4 regions of the Pseudoalteromonas sp. 4NS20-0020 genome follow, and region 3 is predicted to be linked to each of the others. Evidence: predicted binding sites of a transcription regulator. Region 3 holds the regulator's gene; each other region holds the start of a gene.

What was found. Region 3 encodes sigma-54, which starts transcription at its own class of promoters, with help from an activator protein. Its sites were predicted from a motif close to GTTGGCACGNNNNTNGNNT; they were not measured.
Region 1: fliE (flagellar hook-basal body complex protein FliE) is a predicted target of sigma-54. The motif match lies at 1,375-1,393, and genes of this name have one in related genera.
Region 2: AC27JL_RS13990 (EF-hand domain-containing protein) is a predicted target of sigma-54. The motif match lies at 1,709-1,727, and genes of this name have one in related genera.
Region 4: AC27JL_RS16470 (TorF family putative porin) is a predicted target of sigma-54. The motif match lies at 1,783-1,801, and genes of this name have one in related genera.

What each region holds. Positions count from the first base shown of each region.
Region 1 is NZ_BAAJMI010000001.1:622,801-625,966, reverse strand. It holds gene fliF (flagellar basal-body MS-ring/collar protein FliF) at 1-981, opposite strand, end outside; gene fliE (flagellar hook-basal body complex protein FliE) at 1,002-1,334, opposite strand; gene AC27JL_RS02860 (sigma-54-dependent transcriptional regulator) at 1,492-2,958, opposite strand; gene AC27JL_RS02855 (sensor histidine kinase) at 2,955-3,166, opposite strand, start outside.
Region 2 is NZ_BAAJMI010000005.1:173,015-176,180, reverse strand. It holds gene AC27JL_RS14000 (FG-GAP repeat domain-containing protein) at 1-854, shown strand, start outside; gene AC27JL_RS13995 (hypothetical protein) at 912-1,367, opposite strand; gene AC27JL_RS13990 (EF-hand domain-containing protein) at 1,380-1,655, opposite strand; gene AC27JL_RS13985 (PA4780 family RIO1-like protein kinase) at 1,948-2,802, shown strand; gene AC27JL_RS13980 (response regulator) at 2,836-3,166, opposite strand, start outside.
Region 3 is NZ_BAAJMI010000001.1:236,049-239,214, reverse strand. It holds gene lptA (lipopolysaccharide transport periplasmic protein LptA) at 1-261, shown strand, start outside; gene lptB (LPS export ABC transporter ATP-binding protein) at 258-983, shown strand; gene AC27JL_RS01030 (RNA polymerase factor sigma-54) at 1,053-2,552, shown strand; gene hpf (ribosome hibernation promoting factor) at 2,579-2,866, shown strand; gene ptsN (PTS IIA-like nitrogen regulatory protein PtsN) at 2,871-3,166, shown strand, end outside.
Region 4 is NZ_BAAJMI010000006.1:217,009-220,174, forward strand. It holds gene AC27JL_RS16465 (hypothetical protein) at 158-823, opposite strand; gene AC27JL_RS16470 (TorF family putative porin) at 993-1,679, opposite strand; gene AC27JL_RS16475 (hypothetical protein) at 1,962-3,125, opposite strand.

The DNA.
Region 1 (3,166 bases), 390 kb from region 3:
ACCAGGTATACCTACCGCTAAACCACCTATATTATTTTCTTCGAATGTTGTTTCGCTTCTTACTGCTGGTAAATCTGGGTTGTAGCGTTTTTGCGTCTCCTCAACAGCACTAAAGTCCATACTTAAATCAACTTGTGCAGTGTAGTTTGCAAGCCCTACAACAGGTATTAAAATACTGTCTATTTTTTCAAGATATTCTTGTTCACGCTTACGCTCTATGTCGTACTCTTTACGTGAACGTGCAGCAAGCGATGTTTGCGAGCCTGAATTTAGTAAGCGACCATTTTGATCCGTTACTGTTACACGAGCCGGCTCTAAACCTTGTACAGCCGATGCAACCATATCAACCACTGAGTCGACCTCTTCGCTATCTAGCGAACGCCCACGCTTTAGCGTAAGCACAACAGTTGCTGAAGGCTTTTTCTCTCTGCGCGCAAATACATTTTCTTTTGGAATGGCAAGCAATACACGTGCACGCGTAATATTATTGAGCTCTTCAATTGTGCGCGCTAACTGTTGTTCTCGGCCATGCTTTAAGCGTTCACGCTCTAAACGCTGACTTACACCAAACCCCATGTCTTGCATAATAATATCTGAACCCGATGTAGGGCCTTGCTCTAGCCCTTCACGAGTCATTAAAAGTTTAATATTTTGATACTCAGTTTCAGGGACGAGCACTACATTTCCATCTACTTGGTATTCAATTTTTTGTGCGTCTAAAAAGTCGAGCGTTTCAATAAGCTCTTCTGTCTGCATTTTACCAAGTGGGCGCATATCTGGCTGACGTGCCCAAATAATAATAAATATAGCAATCGCTAAACAAATGCCTAAAGCAATAACTAAAGTTACTTGGCGCAATAAATCAACGCCATTTAGCGAACTTAAGTAGCCTGATTTCTGTTCTTGTTGATCGTCGCTATCGCTTTGGTCCATTTCACCAGTAGCAAGAGCCAGATCGGTTGATTGATTAGATTGCGCCACAATAATTCTCCACTACCTAGTTAAACAGGCATGTTCATGATTTCTTTGTAAGCTTCGACAAGTTTATTACGAACCTGCACTGTCGCTTCAAATGCAACTGACGACTTTTGAGAAGCAATCATTGCTTCAGCCAAAGACACGCTTCTGTCGCCTGTTTCTACCGCCACTACTTTTTGTTTAGCGTCTTGCTGCAAACCGTGCACAGTATTAATTGCATCCGATAGCATATCGCCAAATTGAGCGGTTGATGAGGCTTGTGTTTTTACTGGCAGTCTTTCGATTTGATTATTACGGCCAGCCTCTAAAGCCATTGATTGCATTTCTTGAAATACAGCGCTGTTTTGAATTTTCATAATTTGTCTCTGACAATGCAGTTAACTCTTAACATGAATAAAGCACAAAGCATGCCAAAAAATTAAATTAATAATTTCAATGAGTTGGAAGAGATTTGACAAGTCAGAGTTTTGACAGCCCTAAATTCAAAGGGTAAATTTAGGGCTAAAAATGATGTTATGCGGGGAGTGAAATACCTAAATCGCGCATCTGCGCTAGTTTGTAACGTAAAGTCCGAGGGCTTATACCTAGCGTTTCAGCGACATCTTTTCGCTTACCTTGGCATCTTGCTAACGTTTCTAAAATAATGCGATGCTCTTTATCTTTTAGCTCATCCTTATAACTTCCCGTATCAACAGCCAATAAGTCTTGTTTTGTTGGCTCGGCTGGAGATGACTGTTCGTCATAATAAGCTGAACTCATAGCGCCTTGATCAATATCTCTATTAGTAGCATTTACTTGCTGCTGACTAGTATTTTGCGCGCTGACAGATGCAGGCTCCATTACAAAATCTGTCGCCGCTATGTTTTCAATGAAAATAGCATGCTCGTTTAGAGTATCCCCAGTCCTAAGTATTAACGCACGTTGTATTACGTTATCAAGCTCACGCACATTACCAGGCCAAGAATGAGCAAGTAATTTTTTCTCTGCGGCACTATCAAGATAAGCCATAGGCTCTTTACTTTTGTTTAAGTGGCGCTCAATTAAATGCTTAGCCAATACAAGGATATCTCCAGGTCGCTGACAAAGTGGTCGCCACATCAAAGGAAACACATTAAGCCTGTAATATAAATCTTCTCTAAATTGGTTTTCGGTAACCGCTTCTTTCAAATCTCGGTTACTTGTTGCAAGTATCCTTACATCTAACTGGATTGTTTTTCTTCCACCTAAGCGCTCTACTTCGCGCTCTTGCAACACACGAAGTAGTTTAGCTTGCAGCCCTAAATCCATTTCTGTTATTTCGTCGAGCAATATAGTACCGCCTTGCGCTTGCTCAAACTTACCAGGACACGCTTGAATTGCGCCTGTAAACGCGCCTTTTTCATACCCAAATAAGGTTGCTTCAAGCATATTTTCAGGAATTGCTGCACAGTTAATTGCCACAAACGGCGCATCGCATCGGTTCGATTTATCATGAATATACCGTGCAAGCACTTCCTTACCTGAACCACTTGGGCCAAGCACCATAACGCTCGCATCAGAGCGTGCAACTTTACTTGCTAACTCTAAAAGTTGAATACTGCTTGGGTCGGCAACAATGGGTCCGTCGGTCTCTTTTGCTTTTTCAGGTAAGTATCGACTTACCATATTGAGTAAAACTTCAGGTGCAAACGGCTTTGCCATGTAATCAATAGCGCCCAAGCGCATCGCTTCAACAGCATCGTCAATGGTAGCGTACGCCGTCATCATTAAAACAGGCAATTCAGGGTGGTTAAGCTTAATACTGCGTAGTAAATCAAGCCCACTCATAGTGCCCATTTGTACATCACTCACCACCAGCGAAAATTGCTCTTTTTTCAGCAATAACATGGCTTGCTCTGCACAATTAGCCGCAATACATTCAATCCCCGACATTTCGAGTGTGTCAATTAAGGCTTCGCGAAGCCCTGCATCATCTTCGACAACTAAAATAGTGTTACTCATAATGATTCCTCTAATTTAGATGCGGTGCGAATAGGTAAAAGCAAACTAAAGCATGCTCCACCGCCTTTATTATTAGTCACGTCAACACGCCCCTGATGAGCGTTTGCAACCGAACTCACAACAGCAAGCCCTAACCCTGTGCCTTGGCTTTTAGTGGTATAAAAGGGTTCAAATATTTTTTCTGCTTGAGTTAAATCAATACCTGGAC
Region 2 (3,166 bases), on a different contig from region 3:
TTGAAGTTGATATTAATAACCAACCTACAATTACAGATTTTAATCACGACGGCCTAAATGACTTAGTGTTTTTAAATAAAAAAGGCGCCGAAGTGCTTTACGCAAATACTAATGGTTACAACAAAGCCATGGCTGACGTTAATTTTAATATTGAGTTGGGCGAGCTTAGTAACGGTGAAAAACGCAAAATAAAGCAGCTTCTTGATATAAATAACGATGGCTATTTAGACTTTATTACCAAGCAATATAAGCCAGTGGAAGGTATGGATTCGCTCGATATTGACATAGCGCATAACCTTTATTTGGGTAATAAAACAGGGTTTAGTCAAACACCTATTAAATTGTTAAATACCAGCGGCCCTAGTCAGCTTGTATTTGAAACAGACTTTAATAACGATGGCTTAATAGACCTGCAAACAATGGACTTAGACATTGGCCTTGGCACTATTGCCTCTATGGCTATGGGCGGTGGTAAAACTGACGTAGATGTAGAAATGAATATTTATAAGCAACAAACCGATGGCTCATTTGCTAGTAAATCAAGTATAGAAATTGACCTTGAGATGGAAATAAATATGAGCAATGGCGATGCAACCCCACCCTTATACATAGGCGATATAAACGGGGATGACAAAACTGATGCGGTATATAAATACAGCAAAAAAACGCTCTATGTTTACTACGGCGAAGAGGACAATTTGCTTAACAAAAAGCGTAAAAAAATAAAATTAACCCTACCTAAAAAAAGTAAAGATATTTTGTTAGTTGACATTAACCAAGACGGTAAAAAAGACTTTGTATTTAAATTTACCGAAGAAGATGGCACCAGTAAAATTAAAACCCGCTTAAACTAACCACCTACACAAAAAGCCCAGTATTACTGGGCTTTTAATGTCAGCTTTTACACATACTTACGCTTTAATACTGAGTAACGAATCAGATTCAGACAAGCCAAACTTTTCTTGAACAGCCGATAGTATAGCGTCTTTATCTTCATCGTTTATTTGGCTTGAATACTGCTCGAGTAATTCATCAAGGTAACTTACTACATCTTCTGTATTAACTTGCTCTAGTGAATTTTGTGGCGGTGGAGGCGGTCTTTGCCCTTCAGGTCGGCCAGCATCACCAATACTTTTAGCATCAAATTCAAGCTCGCTCATTAATTCTGCCAGCTCTTTAGTGGGTGAAATACCCTGCTCTTCAAACGCAGCTTGAATGCTCTTTGCATCTTCAGAGGTTAAGTTTTCGGGATCAAATTGCGCTAGCGTTTCTTTTACAAAATCACTTTGTTCTGATGTTAGCGATACTGCTTGGCTTTTTTGCTGCGGCATAAAATTAGTAGCGTTATTGTTTATTGAATTGATCATGTTAGTTTCCTTTCAACGTTCACGACGAGGCGGTTTATGTTCACTTAATTCTTGCTCGCTGATTTCCCCATTACCGTCAGCATCAATTTCATCAAAAATAGTCTGTGCGTCACCGTGAGGTGGCTTTTTAGTATTAAATTCATCAAAACTAATTGCACCATTGCCATCGGTGTCGAGAGTTGAAAAGTCTGGCTTAGGCGGTTTGTTATTACTTCCTTTTGCAGCAATATTGGCCGAAAAAACAATGCTAAGTAATACAATCATTGCCGTTGATGTTAAATGCTTCATAGTAATAACCTTATATTTAGGGCGTGTTGATACCGTAAACTTACACCTTAAAAACGCAAAAAATGTGCAAATAATAAGGAAGTATTAAATAATTTAAAAAATTGATGTGTTCTAGGGCGTTCTGGTTGCTCAATTTACAATCAGCAGATAAGCTAACGCAAGCATGTGTAAATGCGCGTAATACTGCCCTTAATTCTCAAAGCTGATATACTGCTTGAGCATATAAAACAACTAATTACAGAGCACTTTCTTAAATAATGATTAATAACCAATTCCACTTAGCAGGCAAGCTGTGAAAACACCAAAACGCTTACAACCCCTTATCGATGACGGTTTAATTGACGAAGTACTTAGCCGACTAATGAGCGGTAAAGAAGCCGATGTATTTGTAGTTCGCTGTGGTGAACACATTCGGTGCGCAAAGGTTTATAAAGATGCTGTTAAACGCAGTTTTAAAAAAGCCGCACAATACCAAGAAGGTCGAAAAGTTCGCGGTGGTCGCCAAGCTCGCGCAATGGGAAAACGCTCAAGTTACGGGCGCCAGTTAGAAGAAGAAATTTGGCAAAATGCTGAAGTTGATGCTCTTTCTCGTTTAGCTAGAGCCGGTGTGCGTGTACCCGATACATATTTTTGTGTTGATGGTGTTTTACTTATGGAGCTTGTGTCTGACAGCGAAGGCGATGTTGCGCCGCAGCTAGGCCATGTAAGTATGAGTAAAGAGGAAGCTATAAAACAACATACACTGATGATGCATTACATTATGCTTATGCTGTGCGCGGGTATTATTCATGGAGACCTATCAGAGTTTAATGTGCTTGTTGACGATAAAGGCCCTGTGATTATTGATTTACCGCAAGCTGTAAATGCGTCTGCTAACAATAGCGCTGAAGCCATGTTTGCTCGTGACGTAAACAACATGCGTCGTTACTATAGTGAGTTTGCACCTGAGTTGTTAAATACCCAATACGCTAAAGAAATGTGGGCACTATTTGAAGAGGCAAAACTTACACCTAATTCTATACTCACCGGTGAATTTGAAGATGACAGCGAAGAAGCTGACGTTGATTCAGTACTAGACGAGATACAAGCTGCAGCCGATGAAGAGCAAGAGCGACTAGCGCGCATTAACTTTTCAGACGAAGAATAAAACGCCAACGTTTTTGTTAATCGCTTTGTTCCCTTATTGCGGGTGTACAAAGCGATAACCTACCCCATAAACAGATTGAATCACACTCTCTGTTTTAGTTAATTCATCCAGCTTTTTACGCAATTTTTTTATGTGGCTGTCAATCGTTCTATGACTCACAATACGCTGATCGGTGTACATGGTATCCATTAAGCTATCTCGTGAATAAATTCTACTCGGGTTATTAAACAAAGGTTTAAACAACTGAAACTCAAAGTTAGTTAGCTCGATGTCGTTATCTTGGTATTTTACTTTATAGGTGGTTTCATCTAATTGCATTACCGATGTTTGTACTGCTGAAACGTTGAGACGCCTTAAAATAGCT
Region 3 (3,166 bases):
TATTTTGAAGAAAAACAAGCCGACGGCACAATAATGAGCGCCAGCGCTAATGAAGTTAGGTACGATGTTTCAACGCGTTTTTTAACATTAATTGGAGATGCAGAGATATCTCAAGCTGGGCAAAAAATGAATGCTAAAAGCATTACCTACGATATAGAACAGCAGCTTATTAGCGCCGAAAAAGATGAAAGCTCAACTGACCGTGTACACACTATCTTAGTGCCTGTGGAGCCTAAAAAAAATGACAAAGGCCAACCATGAGCACATTAAAAGCAGAGCTACTAGCCAAAAGCTACAAAGGCCGTGAAGTTGTAAAAAATGTGGGCTTAGAAGTTAAAGCTGGCAGTATTGTAGGCTTGCTTGGGCCAAACGGCGCAGGTAAAACAACAACCTTTTACATGATTGTAGGCTTAGTCCCTAGCGACAAAGGCAAAATATCTATCGATGATAACGATATTACGCTTTTACCTATGCACAGTCGTGCTAGATTAGGCATTGGCTACTTACCACAAGAGTCGTCTATATTTAGAAAATTAACAGTGTATCAAAACTTAATGGCTATTTTAGAAACTCGAAAGGAGCTCACTAAACAAGCCAGAGAAGATACATTGAATAATCTATTAGATGAATTTAGCATTCAACACATTCGCGACAGCAAAGGCATGGCATTATCGGGCGGAGAACGTCGCCGAGTGGAGATTGCACGTGCTTTAGCCGCAGATCCAAAGTTTATTTTGTTAGACGAACCATTTGCCGGTGTTGACCCTATCTCAGTATTAGATATTAAAAAAATTATTGAACACCTGAAAAACCGTGGGATTGGCGTATTAATAACAGACCACAATGTAAGAGAAACCCTTGATGTTTGCGAAAAAGCCTACATTGTTTCTCATGGGGAACTGATTGCTTCTGGTACCCCTGAACACGTATTAAATGATAAAACTGTACGCGATGTATATTTAGGCGAGCAATTTAGGCTGTAACATTTACGCCTTATTTATAAGCATCTGCTAGTATTAACTATAACAACTTAAAAGGATTGTTAGAGATACATGAGGCAATCACTACAGCTGCGCATGGGCCAGCAACTTACAATGACACCTCAGTTGCAACAAGCTATTCGCTTGCTGCAATTAAGCACATTGGATCTTCAGCAAGAAATACAAGAAGCGCTCGACAGCAACCCATTACTTGAGGTTGAGGAGCAAGACTATGCCGATGATCTTGCGGGCAAAAATGAGCAAAAAGCAGATAACGATGAAGTTACAGTAACCGTATCTGCCGATGAAGCCCCTAGCGAGTATGAACAAGACAGTGGTGAAGCGCTTGCTAAAGATACCGTAAGTGACGACATGGCAATGGATGTTAGCTGGGATGAGTATATGAGTGCAGCCCCTGCATCATCTTCAGGCCCAATGCCTGAAGATGAGTCTATATATCAGGGCGCATCAACTGAAACGCTTCACGAATACTTAATGTGGCAATTACAATTAACGCCATTTAGCCCTACAGATGAAGCCATCGCTATTGCTATTGTAGAAGCGGTGGATGATTCAGGCATACTGACACTCAGCTGCGAAGAGATTTTAGAGAGCTTTAATCAAGATAACGACGATGACGTTGAGGTTGAACTTGACGAAATAGAAGCGGTTTTAAAGCGCATTCAGCTATTTGACCCAGTGGGTATTGCGGCACGTAGCTTACAAGAGTGCTTGTGTATTCAGTTAAATCAATTTGATAAAGGCACGCCTTTTATTGATGAAACAAAAATGATTTTAACAGAGCACATTGATTTGTTAGCTGCTCGTGACTACCGTACATTAATGAAAAAAACGAAGCTCAAAGAAGATGAGCTTAAAGAAGTAATGACACTTATTCATACTCTCAACCCTAAGCCTGCAGACACAATAGTACGAGAAGAGTCTGAGTATGTAATACCTGATGTGTCAGTTAAAAAAATTAAAGGCCGCTGGATTGTAGAGTTAAACCCAGACAGCATGCCAAAAATTCGTGTAAACAGCCAATATGCAGCGATGTCGCGTACAGTTAAATCAAGCGGCGACAGTCAATTTATTCGCTCACATTTACAAGAAGCTAAATGGTTTATAAAAAGCTTAGAAAGTAGAAATGATACACTTTTAAAAGTAACTAACTGTATTGTTAAACAACAACAGGGCTTTTTTGAACACGGGCCAGAAGCCATGAAACCGATGGTTTTAAATGATGTTGCCGAAATGGTAGAAATGCACGAATCAACAATTTCGCGCGTAACTACGCAAAAGTATATGCACACACCGCGTGGAATATTTGAGCTTAAATACTTTTTCTCAAGCCACGTAAGTACCGAAAATGGTGGAGAATGTTCATCTACGGCAATACGTGCACTTATTAAAAAATTAATCGCAGCAGAAAACTCAGCAAAACCATTGAGTGATAGCAAAATTGCGGATATATTGGCTGAGCAAGGAATTAAAGTAGCGAGACGTACAATCGCAAAATATCGCGAATCTCTGGCTATTCCACCGTCAAATCAGCGAAAGAGCCTGATTTAAGACGCTAAACAAAGAGGGTAATGCTTATGCAACTAAATTTAACTGGTCGTCATGTAGAACTAACTGATTCATTAAGAGACTATATAAATACCAAATTTGCGAAGCTAGAAAGGCACTCTGATCATATTAATAATGTTCATGTCATTCTTGATATAGAAAAATTAAATCAAAAAGCAGAAGCAACTATTCATGTAAGTGGTGCTGAATTATTCGCATCCACTGAACATCAAGATATGTATGCAGCTATTGATTCATTGATTGACAAGCTTGACCGTCAAGTAATTAAACACAAAGAGAAGCTTGCTCGACACTAATATGATGAAATTAAGTTCACTTATATGCCAGGACTGCAGTAAAGCTGCGGTCCTTTTTAATAGTAAAAAAAGAATTTTAGAGTTTATTAGCGAGCTGGCTCACGATAAATTACCGTATTTATCTCAACAGGATATTTTGGGCGCTTTATTAACCCGCGAAAAGCTAGGCAGCACAGGGATAGGAAGAGGCATTGCTATTCCACATGGCCGAATGAGCGGCGCACAAGAACCTTTAGCATTGGTGTTAGTAAGTGAAACACCGATTAATTTTGATGCTATAGACAACCGCCCTGTTGATAT
Region 4 (3,166 bases), on a different contig from region 3:
GTTAACAAGGGTGGGTGTTATAAAAGCAATAAATCAAAGATGTATTACTAAGTCCTATAGTTGCTAGATTGTTTTAATATGGTTAAGCCATAGGGAGTGGGGCTTAATAATCACGTTATTATGGCTGTATCTAATGCAAATACAGCCATTTATTTAATTAGCTATCAGATAAACTCAGACCGCTAGGGTTATCTGTTGCGATATACAATGCTTTTAGTTTTTTATTACCACTTTCGGTTTCAGTGAATTGCTGAAAAGAATAGTTTTTAGAAAAGCTTGAAAGGGTGTCAATAGATGCTTGGTTACTACTTTGCGTATAAGTAAGTTCTATCGCGCAAACCTTTCCTGCACACTCTAAGTCTTGCTGTAAAATGGTAACGTCTTTTAATTCATTTATAATAAATTCGTTTAACTTATCTTTACGTATCTGGGCAACTTCAGAGTATTCAATATCAGACATGCGTTGCAGTAATAGTGAAGTGTCATTTTTAAATACGTCATCTAATGCTTTTTTTGACACAAACTCTTTGCCATTTTCGGTAGAGACAAACTCATCAGAAAATACTTCAGCAGTTAAGACTTGTTGCTCTGGTTTATCTAACTGTTCATGTGTTGTTGAATTGCTTTTATCGGTGATGGGCAACACGTTTTTAACTGTAGATAAAGTTTGTATGGGCTTCATATCAATTACTGGGATGCTTTTGTTGGATTCGATAGCTGATTGTTGAACCGATAGATTAGGCTCTGGTGAGTAATGTAATGTGAAGATAATTGCAAAACTAACTGCAATAACAGAAATAGTAATTAACACTTTATGTTTCATTTTTACTGTCCTTAGTAATCAAAAGCCTAAGCTTTGAAAAGTCCAATTCAACTTAACATAGTAAGAACCTACCTTCTAGTTATACAATCATGAATACTTAAACAAATTTGCCTTAGTATAAAAAAAGGGCCAAATGGCCCTTCAGTTGCAGCAAGTAACACATGTTTGTTTATAGGCTGAAGTCTACAGCGTAAGCAACGTAAACTTTTACATCTGACTCGTCCATATCAGTGTCTGATACGCCAAATGTGAATCCATCTTTTGATACAGACACACCGTAATCAATGATGTCTTCGTCACCAATAAAATCGCCAGAATAATGACCTATGTGTAAAGCCATTTCTGTACCATTGCTGCCTACGGCAAAGCCGTAATCAGCTGTCAAATAAAGTGAATCACCAAAGTCTGTACCGTCGCCACTTGCAGCAGATGTAGCAAGCACTGATGCACCAAAGGTAAAGCCTTCGACACTGATGCTACCGTAAATTTCTGAGAAATCAGCGTCTGCACTTGATGCCGCGTCTGGGTAAGCATAATAAATGTAACCTACATCGTAGCTAACACCTTCGCTAATATCGCCACCAAAGCCTGCGTAAAAATCTAGCTCGTAGGTCATTTCGTCAGCCCAAGATGCATTAGATACCCATGTACCAGCATAAAACCCAGATTCGTCAGCGTAATCAATACCACCAGAAATAGCAGCGTCGCCGCCAGTTTGTTCTTGTCCACGCCATAAGTAATTTGAGGTAGCTGCTACATTCGCAGATACTTCAGCATTTACTGCTGTTGATGTAAGTGACGTTGCAGCCATTAATGCCACGGCGCTAAAAGCGATTGTTTTTTTTAGTTTTAACATGTTCCATTTCCCGTTATATGATTTTTTGCATAGGAAGGCTTTTTATTATGAAGTACCGTAGCCTTTTGATTTATGCGTTTTTATTGTTTAACTGAGAATAGAATTGCACTGTGTGTGCCAGCTTGATTTATTTTGTTTAAGATTTAAGTTTTATTATTTATTAACAATGGCTTGCGTTTGGGGTGGGTGGTTTAGATTATGAGGAAGAAATATTCTATCGCACATCGCTGGTGCATAAAATAATCAAGCTGCACCATGAAAGTACAGCTTGTTTAGAATTATTTAGCCAAATATGGTGCGCATTAGACTAATTGTTTCGTTTACACTGCGACCTTTTTGAACTTCGCTGATTATTGAGTCGCGTTTGCTACGAATATGCTCAGGAATATCATCGGCAGCCAAAGCGCGGTCAACTAAAATTTCAGCAGACTCTTTACCTCTGCGTTGTGTTTTACCCGTTTTAGTGGTGCTACGCTTTGGTTTATTAAGTAATTTAATATAGTTAGAGCTATCTGGTGTTTTGTTATCCGCGTAGTAAAAAAAGCACGGAATAAGCGCTTTAATTGACACTAGTTGCTCTTCTAGCTCATTTGAAGCATTTGCCATTTTGTACCATGACATAGCTTGAATGCCTTTTACAATATCTTGCCAGTAACGCTCAAAATCACTATTTTTGAGTTTAGTAACCGCAAGCGCTGAGCATAACGCGTCTAAACGGCTATTTGTAATTGGCGTAAAAATATCAGGGCGACGCATTGCAAGTAGTCTTGTTGCCGGAGCAAGTGTTGGCTTTTCACTGCTATCAGTAAATATTTTGCTATAAGCAGCTACAAACTGTTGGTACTCGTAATGGGTAATATCACCTTCAAGAGGAATATTAGCCAGTGCTTCATCAAACGCACCCGGTAAATCACCAATGAGTTGGTGGAAAACTTTAGCACTCTTAGTTGATGCAAACCACTCAACATCAAAATCGTAAGTGCTTGGATCAAGTGAAGCCATATGCTTGCCAGTAAAAGCAAGAAGGTCTTCAGGGATCATGTCTTTTAATGATTGCTCACGAATACTTTTTACGTAACTTGCTAAACGAAGTTGTTCATCAAGTGCAATAACGTCTTTATGTTGCTCTATAAATACACTTACCACAGGCCAAGGAGCTACACGAAGCGTTTTAACTTGTAAAAAGCTAATAGCTGAAATAAGTTGATCATGCAGCTTTTTCAGAACAGGTAGCTGTTGTGGCTCAAGTAGATCGTAGTTAATACGATCTCTGCTTGCGTTTAATAGCTCGTAACACCAAGGTAAAAAATCATCAGGATGGTTCTCTACTTTCACGGCCATAAGGTTAAGGCTTAATTCTGAAGATTGTTTCAGAATGTTCTGATAGATTTGATTTTCTTGCTCGCCTAGTGTCATTTTTGACGGTGAAATTAGCAGTTTTTTCATGCCTTGTAGATACTCCGGATTTATATATATGTATTAGCATT